4 regions of the Halomonas sp. PA16-9 genome follow, and region 2 is predicted to be linked to each of the others. Evidence: predicted binding sites of a transcription regulator. Region 2 holds the regulator's gene; each other region holds the start of a gene.
The links. The regulator FNR, encoded in region 2, switches genes on or off when oxygen is low (the NO sensors DNR and NnrR bind a similar motif). The targets are predictions, from matches to a motif close to TTGATNTANATCAA.
Positions count from the first base shown of each region.

Region 1: a site for FNR is predicted at 2,214-2,227, ahead of FDY98_RS19525 (xanthine dehydrogenase family protein molybdopterin-binding subunit). Genes of this name have one in related genera too.
Region 3: a site for FNR is predicted at 2,545-2,558, ahead of frdA (fumarate reductase (quinol) flavoprotein subunit). Genes of this name have one in related genera too.
Region 4: a site for FNR is predicted at 2,675-2,688, ahead of FDY98_RS23460 (YfcC family protein). Genes of this name have one in related genera too.

Region 1 is NZ_CP040452.1:678,172-682,392, forward strand. Features, by position in the region: gene FDY98_RS19505 (alpha/beta fold hydrolase) at 1-97, shown strand, start outside; gene FDY98_RS19510 (maleate cis-trans isomerase family protein) at 113-889, shown strand; gene FDY98_RS19515 (N-carbamoylsarcosine amidohydrolase) at 940-1,605, shown strand; gene FDY98_RS19520 (MarR family winged helix-turn-helix transcriptional regulator) at 1,650-2,129, opposite strand; gene FDY98_RS19525 (xanthine dehydrogenase family protein molybdopterin-binding subunit) at 2,339-4,221, shown strand, end outside.
Region 2 is NZ_CP040452.1:58,006-62,226, forward strand. Features, by position in the region: gene hemN (oxygen-independent coproporphyrinogen III oxidase) at 1-1,221, shown strand, start outside; gene fnr (fumarate/nitrate reduction transcriptional regulator Fnr) at 1,306-2,052, shown strand; gene ttcA (tRNA 2-thiocytidine(32) synthetase TtcA) at 2,045-2,965, opposite strand; gene FDY98_RS16760 (DNA polymerase III subunit epsilon) at 3,226-3,879, opposite strand; partial or broken gene FDY98_RS16765 (DUF294 nucleotidyltransferase-like domain-containing protein) at 3,885-4,221, opposite strand, start outside.
Region 3 is NZ_CP040452.1:517,972-522,192, forward strand. Features, by position in the region: gene FDY98_RS18805 (succinate dehydrogenase/fumarate reductase iron-sulfur subunit) at 1-643, opposite strand, end outside; gene frdA (fumarate reductase (quinol) flavoprotein subunit) at 640-2,427, opposite strand; gene FDY98_RS18815 (anion permease) at 2,693-4,162, shown strand; partial or broken gene menH (2-succinyl-6-hydroxy-2,4-cyclohexadiene-1-carboxylate synthase) at 4,169-4,221, opposite strand, start outside.
Region 4 is NZ_CP040452.1:1,522,176-1,526,396, reverse strand. Features, by position in the region: gene FDY98_RS23465 (arginine deiminase) at 1-1,136, opposite strand, end outside; gene FDY98_RS23460 (YfcC family protein) at 1,159-2,604, opposite strand; gene FDY98_RS26360 (hypothetical protein) at 2,881-3,114, shown strand; gene FDY98_RS23455 (sigma 54-interacting transcriptional regulator) at 3,259-4,122, shown strand.

The DNA.
Region 1 (4,221 bases), 620 kb from region 2:
TATTTCTACCGCGGAACAAGCGGGTCACATGATTCCCTGGGATGACTTCGACGGTTTTTTTGCCGCGTTTGAAGACTTCCTGGGCAGCGAGCTCTAAGAGAGGCCAAATACCATGACCAGCAACTATATAAAGAACGAGATCAAAAGCTACCGTATCGGCCAGATCGTCCCCAGCTCCAATATCACCATGGAGACCGAAATACCCGCCATGCTTACGGCACGGCAGTTAATCCGCCCGGAGCGCTTTACCTTCCACTCCAGCCGCATGCGCATGAAGAACGTCAGCAAGGACGAGCTGGCCGCTATGGATGCGGAGTCGGATCGCTGCGCCCTGGAGCTCTCCGATGCCGCAGTGGATGTGATGGGGTATGCCTGCCTGGTTGCCATTATGGCGATGGGGCCCGGCTACCACCGAGAGTCGCAAAAGCGTCTGCGCAGCCGCACCGAAGAGAACGGCTGCGACACGCCGGTGGTCACCAGCGCCGGTGCCCTGGTTGATGCTCTGGGTGTGATGAAAGCCAAACGTGTGGTGGTGGTGGCCCCCTACATGAAGCCGCTGACCGAAATGGTGGTGGACTACATCCGTCAGGAAGGCATTGACGTGCTCGACTACCGGGCGCTTGAGATCCCCAATAACCTGGATGTCGCTCGCCACGACCCCGCCAATCTCCCCGAAATCGTCGCCAGTCTCGATTTAAGTAACGTGGACGCCATCGTCTTGTCAGCCTGTGTGCAAATGCCGTCACTGCCGGCCGTCGCCAAGGTCGAAGCCCTGACCGGCAAGCCGGTGGTTACCGCCGCGATTGCGACCACCTACGCCATGCTCAAGGCACTCGACCTGGAGCCCATCGTACCGGGCGCGGGCGCCCTCTTGTCAGGGGCTTACTAACGAGATCAGGTACTTATTGACGATATAGAGTGCTGATTAAGGAGACGACCATGTCACCACACACGACTGATAACAGCGATGGCGTTAGCGATAACACTGCCACGGACAACTACCGAGGCGTGTGGGATGGGCGCATCGGCTTTGGCAAAAGGCCCGCGCTGCTGGTGGTTGATTTTATGCAAGGCTACACCACACCAGGTTCGCCGCTATTTGCCCAGGGCGTGGTGGATGCGGTGGCCAATATGCCGCCGCTACTCAATACCGCACGGCGCACTGGCACGCCTGTTATCCACACCAACATCCTGTATCACGCCCCGGATCAAATCGATGGCGGCATTTGGGTCAAGAAGGCGCCGGTCATGCGGGCGATGGTGGCGGGCAACCCTTACGCCGAGTTCTGCTCCGAGGTGGCACCCCGTGAAGACGAGCTGGTAATGACCAAGCAGTATGCCAGCGCGTTCTTTGGCACCTCGCTCGCCTCCACGCTGGTCGCCATGGGTATCGATACGCTGATCATCACCGGCTGCTCCACCAGCGGCTGCATTCGCGCCACCGCCGTTGATGGAGTACAGCACGGCTTTCGGGTGATGGTCGTGCGTGACTGCGTGGGTGACCGTCACCCCGCGCCCCATGAAGCTAACCTGTTTGATATCGATAGCAAATATGGCGATGTGATTGGACTGGATGAAACACTGGGATACTTAATGAAGCGTTAGGAGTATCCGAAAACGCAGGTGAAGCGGACGTCTCTGTTGAGTCATCAGTCCGCGTTCATTTTTTCCAGCAGATGCATTAAGGCAACCCGCTCTGCCGGGTTGAGATTTTTCATGGTCTGATCGCTAATTTGCTTGGCACTGGGCACCATAGCCTCGACTAATGTCTCCCCGGCCTCAGTGATCACGACCATGACTTTGCGTTGATCATTGGGGTCGGTGGTTAGCGAGATCCACCCCCGCGCTTTAAGACGTTTAATGACGCCACGGATAGTGGCGGGATCAATCGCCGTGGCGTTGACGATATCGGTTAACGAGCTGGGGCCGCGCTCCATCACCGTGCATAGCGTTACAAATTGAATGGCCGTGAGCTGTTTATCGCTGCTGTAGCGCTGAAAAATAGCCGTATGCCGCTGGTAGGCTTTACGCAGTAGATGCCCTACTTGCTCAGAAAAATCATACCCTTGCTCTGAAGGCGTAGAGTGCTCGCCGGAAGACGAGTGTTTGAACGCACTATCCGTTGTCATTCCATATCCTTAATCTATTGGCGACGTCGTGTATCGAGTATGGCACTGGTTAACAAAATGATGCATCAACGTATGAAATACTCCTTGCGCTGGATCAATTCATCATGCTTTTATGGCGTACACGCTATAATTTTACCTTAGTTATCGCTCTTTCATCACCTAAAATTCATCCGCACTGATCATCGTAAACGCGAGCGTGGGAGGCAGACATGGCTGATAAATCAGACTATACAAGAGAGTCACTGCTGTATGGGTCTGATGTTCTGGTGATCTATCGCGACCCGGTTACGCCCCCCAAGCCCGCGCCCGGACAGCCAGGTACACACTCAAACTTCACCCCCCATGAGCCTGAGATATTCATTGCCGTACTGAGCGCTAGTCATATCGTGGCTTTCAACGGCCACGTAGACCTGGGCACGGGCATACGCACGGCGCTCGCTCAAATTGTTGCAGAAGAGCTCAGCGTCGCGTTCGACAGCGTCACCATGGTGCTGGGCAACTCCGTTGAAGCCCCCAACCAAGGCCCCACCATAGCCAGTGCATCGATTCAGATCACTGCCGAGCCTTTACGCCGAGCTGCGGCACAGGCGCGGGAGTACCTATTAACTGGCAGCAAGCACTTTGACACTGAGCACTCACTACTTAGCTGCCAGAACGGCGCTATTACGCCAAGTGATAATAACCGTTCATCCGTTAGCTTTGGGGAGTTGCTGCGGGGCACCCGTCATGCATTAAAGCTTGCCGATGAGGTGCCGCTTAAGCCGGTCAGCCATTATACCCTGGTCGGCCAATCGACCTCCCGCGTGGATATACCCGCCAAGGCCACTGGGCAATTGACCTTTATCCACGACCTACGTCTGCCCAACATGCTGCATGGGCGAGTGATTCGTCCGCCTTATGTAGGCCATGATAGCGGCGACTTTATTGGCAACAGTTTAATCGCGGTAGATGAAAGCTCTGTGGCGCATTTGCCAGGTGTGATAAGCGTCGTGGTGGTCGGTGACTTTGTTGGCGTGGTGGCCGAGCGTGAAGAGCAGGCTGCTGCCGCAGCCAAGCAGCTAAAGATCCAGTGGCGCCCAATCGAAGGCTTGCCTCAGTTGGACAACATAGAGCAAGCACTGCTCGACCTGCCCAGCAAGCAGCGCATACTCCTCGAAGAGGGTGATCTCGACAGCGCTCTGGCCGCCGCACAACATCCGCTCAATCGTCACTATGTGTGGCCTTTCCAACTGCATGGCTCCATCGGCCCTTCGTGCTCTGTCGCCGATGCCAACGAAGATGGCCTTCACGTATGGTCGGGCACCCAAAATCCACACAGCCTGCGCGCCGACCTCGCCCGCCTTACCGGTTTGGATGAAGGTGTTATCACCATTACCCGTATGGAAACATCAGGCTGCTATGGCCGCAACTGCGCCGACGACGTTGGCGCGGATGCAGTGCTGCTCTCTCAGGCGGTGGGTCGACCTGTTCGTGTACAACTAACCCGTGAGCAGGAGCACACCTGGGAGCCTAAAGGGGCTGCTCAGTATATGGCCATTCAGGGAGGCTTAAACGCAGATGGCAGCCCAGCAGGCTATCGCTTTAATACGCGCTACCCCTCTAACAGTGCGCCCACCCTGGCACTACTGCTGACCGGTGCTGCCCCACCTATTGATATCCCCTTTGAAATGGGGGATCGAACATCGGTGCCGCCCTACCGCTACCCTCATCGCCAAATAGTGTGCGACGACGTCCCGACCCTGGTGCGCGCCTCCTGGCTGCGTGGTGTCTCGGCGCTGCCCAGCACTTTCGCCCACGAAAGCTATATTGATGAACTCGCCTACTTGGCGGGTGAAGATCCTGTCGCCTATCGGTTGCGCTACTTAGCCGATAACCGCGCCTGCGAGCTTGTCGAAGCGTTAGCCGAACGTGCGAACTGGAAACCCTGCACCGCTAACACCAATCCGAGTAGCGATGGCGAGTGGCGCTACGGCCGAGGATTCGCTTACGCCCAGTACGTACATAGTAAATTTCCCGGCTTTGGTGCCGCGCTCGCCGCCTGGGTGATTGAGCTTAAAGTCAATGTGAAGAGTGGACGGGTTGTCGTCGAGAA
Region 2 (4,221 bases):
TCTCTGTACGTTCATGTGCCCTTCTGCCGCAAGATCTGCTTTTACTGCGCGTGTAATAAAATCGCTACCAAAAACACTGCCCTTGCCGAGCCCTATATAGCCCGGCTTGACCGTGAAATGGTGCTGACCGCACGCCACTTGGATACATCACGACCGGTGGAGCAGTTGCATTGGGGCGGCGGCACGCCGACATTTCTCAGTTTGAACCAGATGGGCGACCTGATTGATCGACTGGATGCACGTTTTGGTCTTTCATCGTCTGCTGATCGCGATTACGCAATTGAAATAGATCCTCGCGAAGCGGATGTGTTTACGCTGCGCCATCTCGAATCCCTCGGCTTTAATCGCATCAGCCTGGGCGTGCAGGATTTAAGCCCGCTGGTGCAGAAAGCGATTAACCGTATTCAGCCTCGGGTACTTACCGAAACGCTGATGGAGGAGGCGCATCGCCTGGGCTTTCGCTCGCTCAATCTCGACCTAATTTATGGCTTGCCATTTCAGACTGAAAAGAGCTTTGCCAACACCCTACGCCAGGTGATCGAGCTCAACCCGGCGCGCCTTTCTGTGTTTAATTACGCGCATATGCCCGAGCGTTTTGCCCCGCAGCGGCGCATTAATGTCGATGACTTGCCAGGCGGAGAAGAGAAGCTAGCGATTCTGCGCACCACCATCGAAATGCTCACCGCAGCTGGCTATGTGCATATCGGTATGGATCACTTTGCCCGCCCTGACGATAGCCTGGCTATTGCCCAGCGCGAAGGCTCGCTGCAGCGCAACTTCCAGGGCTACTCCAGCCATGCTCAGTGCGACTTAATCGGGCTTGGCGTATCGGCGATTTCGCGCATTGATGACGTCTATGCGCAGAACCCGAGCGATCTGGCAAGCTACGAAGCGACGCTGGATCAGGGGCAGCTTGCCACCGTGCGTGGCATACGCTTAAGTGATGACGACCTGATCCGGCGGGACGTGATTGAGCGGCTGATGTGCGATATGGGCATTGACCTGGCCGCCGTTAGTCAACGCTGGAACATCGATGCCCCCCGCTACTTTGCGCCAGCGCTTGAGCGCCTGCAGAGCGCCGAACAGGATGGCCTGCTGACCCGCCGCGGTGATCAGCTTAACGCCACGCCGACGGGGCGGCTGCTGATTCGCCATATAGCAATGGCGTTTGATACCCATCTTTCCGGGCAAACGGGACAACAGTATTCTAAGATTGTTTAATCACCTTATTGCAGGCATGCTAAAGCGACTATAATAAGTAAGGATTTTCTAATTGATAAGCGGGACCCTCTCAAGGAGCAAAGCATGTTGGAACCCATGAGCCGTCGGCGCTCGCTACTCCATGAAGCTCGCTGCCAAACCTGCAGTTTGAGCTCACTGTGCCTGCCACTTGCCCTTGAGCTGGACGACGTGGGGCAGTTCGACGCCATTATTCGTCGTCGCGCGCCGCTGAAAAAAGGCGAACCGCTGTTTCGTCAGGGCGACACCTTTACCAGCGTTTACGCAGTCCGTTCGGGCAGTTTGAAACAGATCACCGCCGAAGGTAACGGCAGCGAGCAGTTGACCAATTTCTACCTGCCCAGTGAATTGGTGGGGTTGGATGGCATTGACGAAGAGCATTACCCCGGTAGCGTTATCGCCCTGGAAACGACCACCGTCTGCGAGATTCCTTTTGACCGCCTGGACTTACTCTCGGAGGAGCTACCCGAACTGCGTGGCCAGCTTTATCGTAGCATGAGCAAAGAGTTGCGCGATGACCGGCGTATGATGCGGCTACTTTCGCGTAAAACCGCCGATCAGCGGCTAGCAAGTTTTTTGATTACCCTCTCGGATCGTTTTCGTCGCCGGGGCTACTCGCCTTACAGCTTTCGCCTCTCAATGCCCAGGGCTGATATCGGCAACTACCTGGGCTTAGCGGTGGAAACGGTCAGCCGCATACTAAGCCGCTTTCAGCAGCAGAGCGTGGTGGCGGTCTCCGGGCGAGAGGTCAACATTCTCGATATGCCGCGCTTGATTACCCTCGCCGAAGAGGAAGAGCAAACAGTTAGCTGACGTTAAAGGCTTGGATACGCCCCGCCAGTAGCTCTGCTTGCTTGGCCTCAAGGCCTTCAAAATCGAACAGGCTGCGGTCGGCCAACTGGGAAGGGGCAATGTTGGTGACAGCCTTGAACATGCTCTCCAGGCGGCCAGGAAACTTTTTGTCCCACTCGGCGAGCATCTCTTTGACCACCTGACGCTGCATATTAGGCTGTGAACCGCACAGGTTGCAGGGAATAATCGGAAACGCCATCAGCCGCGAAAACTCGGCGATATCAGCCTCTTTGCAGTAGGCCAACGGCCGAATAACGATATTCTTCCCATCATCGGATAGCAGCTTTGGCGGCATCGCTTTCAGGTTGCCGCCAAAGAACATATTGAGAAACAGTGTTTCGAGAATATCTTCCCGGTGATGGCCCAGGGCTATCTTATTGGCGCCAATCTCTTCGGCAAAGCCATACAACGAGCCGCGCCGCAGCCGTGAACAAAGCGCGCAGGTGGTTTTACCTTCCGGGGTTTTCTCTTTTACCACCGAGTAAGTATCGCGCTCGACAATGTGGTACTCCACGCCCTGCTTATCCAGATACGCAGGCAATACGTGCTCGGGAAAACCCGGCTGTTTTTGATCCAGATTGACCGCTACCAGCGAAAAATTGACCGGCGCATTGCGCTGCAAATTGCGCAAAATCTCCAGCATCGTGTAGCTGTCCTTTCCACCGGAGAGGCAGACCATTACGCGATCACCTTCATTGATCATTTGATAATCAATGATCGCATTGCCCACTTCTCGGCGCAGACGCTTTTGCAGCTTGTTAAATTCACGCTTCTGCTTCGCATCAGCCAGCTCAGGCTGGTCGTGCTCAGCGTCAGCTGGGGTGGCTCCAACCGTATCAAGGTGAGCAGGATCAAAGTGATCAAGAGTTTGCATGGTATAAGCACTGCCGAGGGTAGAAGGCGTGAGAAAAAAGTAATAACTATTCTAACAACACTCACCGCCTGACCCAACTAATCAGACGTAGCCACACAAGATATCGCAATTGGAAGTGACTATTTTGACCGCTGCACCATACCTCGGTGCGAGGGCAGCTTGGAGCGAGGGTCTTTTGTCATGGATGACAAAAGTAGCGCCCAGGGAGGGGTTCACAGCGCCCTCGCGGAAAGCTGTCCTCGCCACGACGAAAGAGACTACTATGCCACCTGCGCCATAATACGCTGCAGGCGCATATACAGCAGTGCGCTGGCGGTGGCCTCTCCAAGCACACTCTGCATGCCCATGACGGGTACTTGCCAGCATGCCAACGCCTGGGCGAAGCTGCTGGGCGCTTCGACCTCCGGGTGCAAACGGCGCAGTTGGCGCTGATGCAGTTTTGCCACATCGACCTGGGCGTTGGGCAGGGCAAAATTCAGCCGCTTACTGAGTAGTGCATTCAATGCTCCAATGCGCTTCTCTAACTGCCAGCCAACGATGGGCCGATTGCCGATAAATTCTACTAGCGCGCTCAAGTTATCACTATTTGGTGGCAGTATCTCCCCCGCCTCGCACAGCAAGTGATGACGGCGCAGCGTTGCGCTCTCGGGCTGCTTTGCGCTACCAAGGGTGATCACAAAAGCACGACTGGTATGCACCTGCTGATGGCTCAGCACCACTGCCGCCACGCTGATCACAGGTGATGATTGCGTGGGCGTTGCTGTGCAGGCGAGCGCCACCAGCTCTTCGCCCATATAGGGCTGAAACAGCCAGGCATAGGGGGAATCTGCACAACGACGCCGGTCACTTTCACGCCTTAACAAGGTGCGCAGCGAGCCGCTAAATAGCGTCACATGTCGATCTAACAGCCGCATTCCGCTCACGAATACTCCAAATGGTAACGGTGGGAAAGCCGCTGCTTAAAGTCTTTGACAATATGCATCGCTTCGCGCAGTAGTCGCGCTCCAGGGAAGAGAGGTTCTGCACCACGACACGGTTAGCGCGTCTGCTGCTTTGGGCGTTAGTTTCTTTCGCATCCGCAGAAGTTTCCAGCGTACTTAGCTGCTGCTTGAGGCGCAGCTCAGAAAAGAGCGCCAACGCTTCGCCCAGGTCATCGGCAAAACGGCGATCCAACCGGCCGTCAGTAACCAGGGCATCCAAGCGATCAAACGTCGAGGTGGCTTTGATGCGCCGCTCAAGCGCCATGGTGCGCACAC
Region 3 (4,221 bases), 460 kb from region 2:
CAAAGGTGCAGCTCCAAACGCCTTCGTGGCGGTTAAGTTCGGCCATGCGCTGCTTCTTGCCGTGGTCGCGGCTATCCAGATTGTAGCGGTGGGCCAGCGTTAGCGCCGCCGGGCCAAGGAACTCAGGATTCAAGCCAAACTGCGGGCAGGCCGAGTAGCAGAGGCCACAATTAATGCAGTTAGCGAACTGCTTATAGCGGGCGAGCTGCTCAGGGGACTGCTGATAGGTTTCCGGCGCCTGGGGGTCATACGGTTTTACCGGGTTGTCATCAATCAGGTAGGGCTTAACCGCGGCCAGGTGCTCAAGGAATATCTCCATATCCACCACCAAATCCCGCTGCACCGGGAAGTGGGATAGCGGCTCGATGCGGATCTCGCCTTCATAATCGCGCAGGAAGGTTTTGCAGCCGAGCTTGGGAATGCCATTCACCATGACCCCGCAGGAGCCGCAAATCGCCATCCGGCACGACCAGCGGTAGCTCAGCGTGCTATCGAGCTGTTCTTTAATGTGGTTGAGGGCATCCAGCAAAGAGGTGCTGTCGTCCACCGGCAGTTCGTACTGCTGCCAGTAGGACTCAGCCGAACTGTCTGGCAAATAGCGTTTAACGCTGATTTTTTTGGTGCTGATCTGCTGGGTGTTCATGCCTTGCCCCCCTTGCCCGCATCGCCATAAGCCCGCTCCGCCGGGGCGGAAAACCGCACATCGACATCCTGCCAGTGTAGCTCGGCATGGGCATCGCCTTGATAAAACACTTGGCTGTGCTTGAGGTAGTTAACGTCGTCGCGTTTCTGCATACCTTCATCCAGGCGCTGATGGGCACCACGGGATTCACGACGCTCAAGCGCCCCTAAGCAAGAGGCTTCGGCAATATCCAGGCCACACTCCAGTTCAAGACATTCCAGTAGCTCGGTATTGAATATCTTGCTGGTATCATTAACGCGAACCTTATTAAAGCGCTCACGTAGCTGACGCATGGTATCCAGCGAATGGCGCATGCCCTCTTCAGTGCGGTAAATACCGCAGCCACTCTCCATGGCTTGCACCATGGCGTGCTTGAGTGCTACCCAATTCTCTGCCCCCTCGGTTCCGTCACAGAGCCGCAACAGCTTGGCTTGTTGGCGATCGCCCTGGGCTTCCAGCAAGCGCTCATCAGCCCACTCGGTTTTGGCCGCTCGCTGGCTCGCTTGTTCACCGGCTAAGCGGCCAAATACCAGCAGCTCGGTCAGCGAGTTGGAGCCCAGGCGGTTGGCACCGTGCAAACCAACTGAAGCACACTCCCCGGCGGCGTAAAGCCCGGCAATGGAGGTTTCGCACTGAGGGTCGGTCTCAATCCCACCCATGGTGTAGTGAACCGCCGGGCGAATGGGAATGGGGTCTTTCACCGGATCAACATTGATATAGGATTTAGCCAGTTCACAGATAAACGGTAGGCGCTCCAGAATGTACTTTTCACCCAAGTGGCGCAGGTCGAGATAGACCACATCGCTGTCGCCAAACTTGCCGGTGCGGCCCGCCTGCTGCTCTTGCCAGAAGGCCTGGGAGAGTTTGTCCCGTGGCCCCAGTTCCATATATTTGTTTTCCGGCTTGCCAAGCGGAGTTTCTGGGCCCAGGCCGTAATCCTGCAGATAGCGGTAGCCCTCTTTATTGAGCAGAATGCCGCCTTCGCCCCGGCACGCTTCGGTAATCAAAATGCCAGAACCGGGCAGGCCGGTGGGGTGGTACTGGACAAACTCCATATCCCGCAACGCCACACCGTGACGATAGGCCATCGCCATGCCGTCGCCGGTGACAATTCCCGCGTTGGTATTGAAGCGGAACAAGCGCCCTGCGCCGCCGGTAGCGAGAATCACCGCTTTAGCGCGCAGCAGGGTCAGTTCACCGGTAGCGATCTGCAGGGCTATAACGCCAATAACCGCACCTTCGTGTACCGCCAGATCGAGCACAAAGAACTCATCAAAACGCTCAATCTCTGGGTACTTCAGCGAGGTCTGAAACAGGGTGTGGAGCATATGAAAGCCGGTTTTGTCGGCCGCAAACCAGGTGCGTGCGGTTTTCATGCCCCCGAAGCGGCGCACCTGCACTTGGCCATCGCCTTTACGGCTCCAGGGGCAGCCCCAGCGCTCCATCTGCACCAATTCTTGATAAGCGTGATGAACAAAGTAGTCGACGACGCCCTGCTCAACCAGCCAGTCACCGCCTGACACCGTGTCGTCGAAATGCGCTTGGTGGGAATCTTCGGCACTGGTGACGGCGGCAGCGCCACCTTCAGCCGCCACGGTATGGGAACGCATGGGGTAAACCTTGGACAGCAGCGCTATGCGCTGGGGAGTGCCCTGCTCTTTGGCCTGCTCGGCAGCCCCGATAGCAGCGCGTAAGCCTGCACCACCCCCACCAACAATGACGATATCAAAATCTCGCTGTTGCATGAAAAGCCCCTTCATTAGCCAAGTCAAAGGTGGTACTGGCGGCAATCTGCGCTGCCGTCTTGTCTATTCGAACTTACCATACAAGGGGAAGGCCCTGTTCATTAGTCCAAAGGACTATTGATGTACATCAAGAAAGGGAGGAATCGAGCTAGCATCACTTTTACCCTAGTGCTGCACCGCCTACTCTTCAAATCACTCACTGCCGGGCAGACCACTGCCCACCAAGCAAAAAGAGCACACTACCAACACTGAAGAGAGGTGCCGCATGACGACCGATGCTCAACCCTCACCGCGATGGAAACTGTTAGCGCCGCTAGCAGTTGCTATCATCGTCGCGCTGATACCCACTCCCCTGGGGCTTGCGCCTCATGCGTGGTACTTTTTCGCCATTTTCCTCGGCTGTGTGGTTGGCCTTATTCTTGAACCATTGCCGGGCGCAGTGGTGGGCCTGGTCGGCGTTACCCTGGTGGCACTACTTTCCCGGTGGGTGCTGTTCTCTCCGGAGCAACTGGCGACTGACGGATTCAGTGCTGCTAACCAGGCATTCTCATGGGCGGTGTCGGGCTTTACCAATTCCACCGTATGGCTGATTTTCGGCGCATTTATGTTTGCCTTGGGGTATGAAAAAACCGGACTCGGCAGGCGAATATCGCTTTGGCTGGTCAAGGCAATGGGAAAACGTACGTTGACTCTTGGCTACGCGGTGATGATTGCCGATGGCATTCTGGCGCCGTTTACGCCCTCGAACACCGCACGTAGCGCAGGCACGATCTACCCCGTGATTCGCAACCTGCCGCCGCTTTACGATTCGCACCCCAATGACCCCAGCATGAAGCGCATGGGCAGCTTTTTGATGTGGACCGCGCTGGCTTCCACCTGTGTGACCAGTTCGCTATTTTTGACCGCTCTGGCGCCCAATCTATTGGCGATCGCGCTAACCGAGAGCGCGACAGGTATTCATATCAACTGGGGGCAGTGGTTTATGGCAGTAGCACCTGTCGGCATTCTGCTGCTCCTGCTGGTGCCGCTGCTGAGCTACTGGCTATGCGCGCCCGAAGTGAAAGCGGGGAATGAAATCTCCGACTGGGCGGGGCAAGAGTTAACCAAGCTGGGAGCACTGACCCGCCATGAAATAATGCTGGTCATTATGGTGGTCACCGCCCTGCTGCTATGGATTTTTGCGGGCGATATTATCTCTGGGTCGCTGGTAGGCTTGGTGGTGATCTGCGGCATGCTGTTAACCGGCATTGTGACCTGGAGCGATATTCTCGATAACCGAGCAGCCTGGAATACCTTTGTATGGTTTGCCACCCTGGTGGCACTAGCGGGCGGGCTCAGCCAAGTCGGCTTCGTTAACTGGTTTGGCAATGTGGTTGGCGGGCAAATAAGCCACTTCAACCCCCTAATGGCCATGGTGGCGCTGGTGGTCATTTTCTATCTACTGCACTACTTCTTTGCCAGTGTTACTGCCCACGTTACCGCCTTGCTACCGGTGATTCTGGCAGCGGCATCAGGCATTGCCGGTCTGGATATGCAGATGTTTGTTCTGCTACTGCTACCCACACTTGGCTTTATGGGCATTCTGACCCCCTACGGCACAGGGCCAAGCCCGGTTTACTACGGCAGCGGCTACCTGCCCAGCGCGCTCTTTTGGCGCCTAGGGGCGGTCTTCGGGCTGCTATTCCTAGTGGTTTGGCTGGTGGTCGGCCTGCCCTGGTTAATGGTGATCAGCTGATAAACATTAGCCTAGCGTGCGATACCAGGCATTGAGCTGCTGAGCAATCATCTCAGGTT
Region 4 (4,221 bases), 370 kb from region 2:
CCGGCTGCCTCCAGCGCAGCATTGGTATCGTCGTTGCGGTCATAACCGATGACGACCCCCGGACTCAGTGCTAGCACGTTATTGCCATCGTTCCATTGTTCTCGCTCCCGTTCGGCAGGGGTATCGCCACCCGTGGCGACCACTTCCAGGGACGGGTAACCAAGTACATCGGCAACAACATCAAACAGCGGGCGGCTGTCCTGGAAGAACGACAGGTGCTTGCTGCCTTCCCCCGGACGCAGGTCGTAGCAAACCATTTCATCTGCGACTTCCTTGAAAGTGGTCACTACATTGCCGCCACAGAAGGTAAACACGGTATCCAGGTGCATGGCAGAACGGGTCTTGGGAATCTGGCAGGCAATTATCCGTTCTGCAGTGCCGTTAGCAAAAAGCGTCTTGGCCAGCTGGCCAATGGCTTGCGGGGAGGATCGTTCCCCCATCCCCACCAGCACGACACCATTACCCACCGGCATGATGTCCCCTCCTTCCAGGGTCGCCAGCGCATGATCTTCAAGCGGGTCGCCCCAATGCACGTTCACCTTGCCGGCAAACTTCGGATGGAAACGGTAGATCGCGCTCATTAGCAGCGTCTCTGGTTTGCGCGCAGCCCAGTACATAGGGTTCAGGGTGACACCGTCATAAATCCAGGCGCTGTTATCCCGGGTGAACAGTAAGTTGGGCAGTGGCGGCAGCACAAAGCCGTGAGGCCCCAGATGGTTACCGAACAGCCCTGAAGGGTCGAAAGGCAGGTCTCCTACTTCCAAACCACCAATGAGAAATTTCGCCAGCGTATTACCCGGCAGTTCGTTCATCCATGCGCGAAGGTCGGATACCATGCCTACCCCGATATGATTCCAGGTAATACGGTGGTCTAGAACCCAGGTACGTGCTTCGGGAATATCAAGCGTTGTCGCCAGCAGGTCGTTAACGTCCAGAACCTCCACACCCCGTTCACGCATTACCTCGGCGAATACGTCATGGTCTTTCTGTGCCTGCTTGACCCAGAAGACATCGTCGAACAATAACGCATCGCAGTTGGAGGGAGTCAGTCTTCTATGGGCTAGCCCAGGGCGGCAGACGATAACTTGCCGTAAAGTCCCAGTTTCCGAGTGAACGCCCAAAGTGTGTTCTGACATGTCGCATACTCCTTTGCCCTGGTTATAGAAATGCACCAATGCTAATAACTGCACTGATAAAAACAGTCAAAATAAGAAGGAGAGGCCAGATAAATACTAGCCAACGGTCATAAGAGATACGGCCTATCGCTAGGCCACCGACCACTACGGCAAAGGTCGGGTTTATCAGATTAACCAGGCCGTTGGCTGATTGGTAAGCAGTTACCACCAAGTCACGTCCCACGTCAGCAAAGTCGCCCAAGGGCGCTAAAATAGGCATGGATAGTACGGCAAGTCCGGATGAGGAGGGTACGAAGAAACTCATTCCTACCTCGATCCAGAACATCAAATTGATAAAGGTTAGTTCAGGCAATCCACCTAATGTACTTTCGGCGCTATGCAAGATGGTATCGGCAATCATGCCTTGTTCCATGATCACCACGATGCCGCGTGCCAGACCAACGACCAGGGCTACGCCGAGCAGATCGCGGGCGCCGTCGACAAAACTACTGGTCAGCTTTTTCTCGCCCAGCCGAGCGATGATGCCGATCACAATGGCGGAACCAAAGAAAAGTGCGCCCATCCTAGCCATCCACCAGCCTTGGGACGAGACGCCCCAAATCATCGCAATGAAGGTCAGAGCAAAAATAACAAGGGTAATTTTCTGAGTGCCTGAAAGATCAAAATTTTCCAGCTCGTCGTGTCCCTGTAGAAAGAGTTTGCGGTGTGCATTCTGTTGTCTGGCCACAACGGAGCGAGCAGGATCCAACTTAATGCGTTTGGCGTAGCGCATCACGTAGACTGAACAAATCACCAGCCCGCCAATCAGCAGCACCAGCCGAAGTACAATTCCATCTGTAAAAGGAATATCCGCTGCGTTAGAGGCAATGACAGTAGCGAAGGGGTTGATGGTGGAGCCCAGCACACCAATACCAGCGCCGATCAGAATCACGGCGACTCCTGTGATCGCATCATAGCCAGCAGCGATGATGATGGGGATTAGAATGGCATAGAAGGCCAGAGTCTCTTCTGCCATGCCGTAGGTGGTGCCTCCAAGGGCAAACAGCGTCATCAGGATGGGGATCATCCAGATCTCTCGGCCTTCCAGCCGATGCATCACGTTACGTATCCCCGTGTCGATTGCGCCGGTAGCATTGATAACGCCTAAGAAGCCACCCAAAAACAGCACAAATAAGGCAACGTCGATGGCATTGGCGGCATAGCTGTCGGGATCATAGAAACCCGCCGTGGGGGCCAGCATGATGTCCACAAAACCTTGAGGGTTTGAATCAACCGTTACATAGGTGCCAGGTACTGCAATTTCGCGTCCGACCTCTTCGTTCATCGTACGTTCGTATTGCCCGGCAGGAATGATCCAGGTCAGCGCCGCTACAAGAATAATTAGCAGGAAGAGAATTGAGTAGGCTGTAGGGAACCGTGTCGCTAGATCCTCTTCAGGCTTTGATGGAGTGAGCTTTTCATCTGACATGCGTTGTCTCCGACCTATGGTTAAGGAGCAATCAACTATATTCAGTGTAGTCCCATTACAATGGCTTGAATTGATTTAGATCAATCACGCAAAAGTGCATGCAGATACAGCTAATAAATGGCGAAAAATTTAATTGGTCGAGCCGTGCTTGCTGCTGTAACTGGTAATGCAGATTTTGAGCTTTGGTATGTTCTGAAGACGAGCTGGTAAGTTTTTCGTAGCTTTAACTATTATTATCTTTTACGTTTTTACTTCCTGGCTAGGCGATTCACGGGATTGAACGATACGACAATCGCGCTTTCACGCAGCGGGAAAGTGCTGTACGCGACTGACCGAGCGCTAAGGGGTCTTCGTCATCGATGCCCCCGCTTGCTGGACAGTCAGAATGGTAGGTTGGATCTCGGCCAAGACGGCATCAGGATGACCTCAGTGAGTTTCACTGAATTCATCGAAAAAGTGATTCCCGGCGTGCGCTGTGAGCCAGTGATGGAGCAGAAGCTGATCGGCTAATTCTCATTCTGCCCAATGCCTCTCCAGCGGCGCCTGCCAAGAGGTTGATCCAGCCGCAACGGAGCATCGGTTTCGAAGATATCATCGGCGAAAGTCACATCATGCTGGAAACTTGTGTGACCGCACGAAAGATGGCGCAGAGTGGTGCCCCCCATCCTGATCGAGGGCGAGACGCGGGTAGGCAAGGAGCTGTTCGCGCGTGCTATCCACAACGAATTGCCACGCTCGGGTTCGTTCGTCCCGATTAACTGTGGCGCGATGTCCCGTGAATTGATGGCCAGTGAGCTGTTCGGTTATGAAAAGGGGGCTTTTACCGGTGCGGATCGCTCGTCTGCCGGCAAGATCGAGGTGGCAGATTGTGGCACTCTATGCCTTGACGAAATCGGCGAATTGCCGCCCGGTATGCAGCCGTATCTGTTACGGGTACTGGACGACGGTATCGTCTACCGTATCGGCAGCCATCAGGAAAAGCGGGTAGCCATCGGTCTGGTATCGATGACCAACCGCAACCTGGCCAATGAAGTGGAAAAGGGCACCTTTCGTCAGGATCTGTTTTATCGCATTGCTACGCTGCGCTTGAGGGTTCCGCCTCTGCGCGAGCGGGGAGACGACGTGCTGTTGATCGCCGAGCAGCTGTGCAGAACGCTTGCCATGCAACGGGGAACAACCCCCGTTTCACTGTCGAGCGAGGCCCAGGACTGCTTGAGTCATTACCATTGGCCCGGAAACGTGCGCGAGCTGCGCAATGTTCTGGAAATGTCGATGCTAATGGCTTCGGGGAAATGCATTGAATGGCACGACTTACCCGAGGAGGTTCGTATGAACCAAGAGGCCCCTTCAGCGACGAATAGGCTATATACGTCGACTTCTGATCTCAGGACAACGGAAGAGCTTCTCATCAAAGAAACAATAGCGCGCCAAGGAGGTAACTTGACCCAAGCGGCAAAGCAACTCGGCATTGCCCGATCCACGCTCTACAGCCGGTTGGCTAAAGAGGCGAAACGGTAGCGGTAGTAGCCCTGATTTGACGAAGCCACATTACCAGATTCGTTTGATAATAGACGCTCTTTATCTTCCCGGTGTGAACTCGTTCTAACCGCCAGCTTG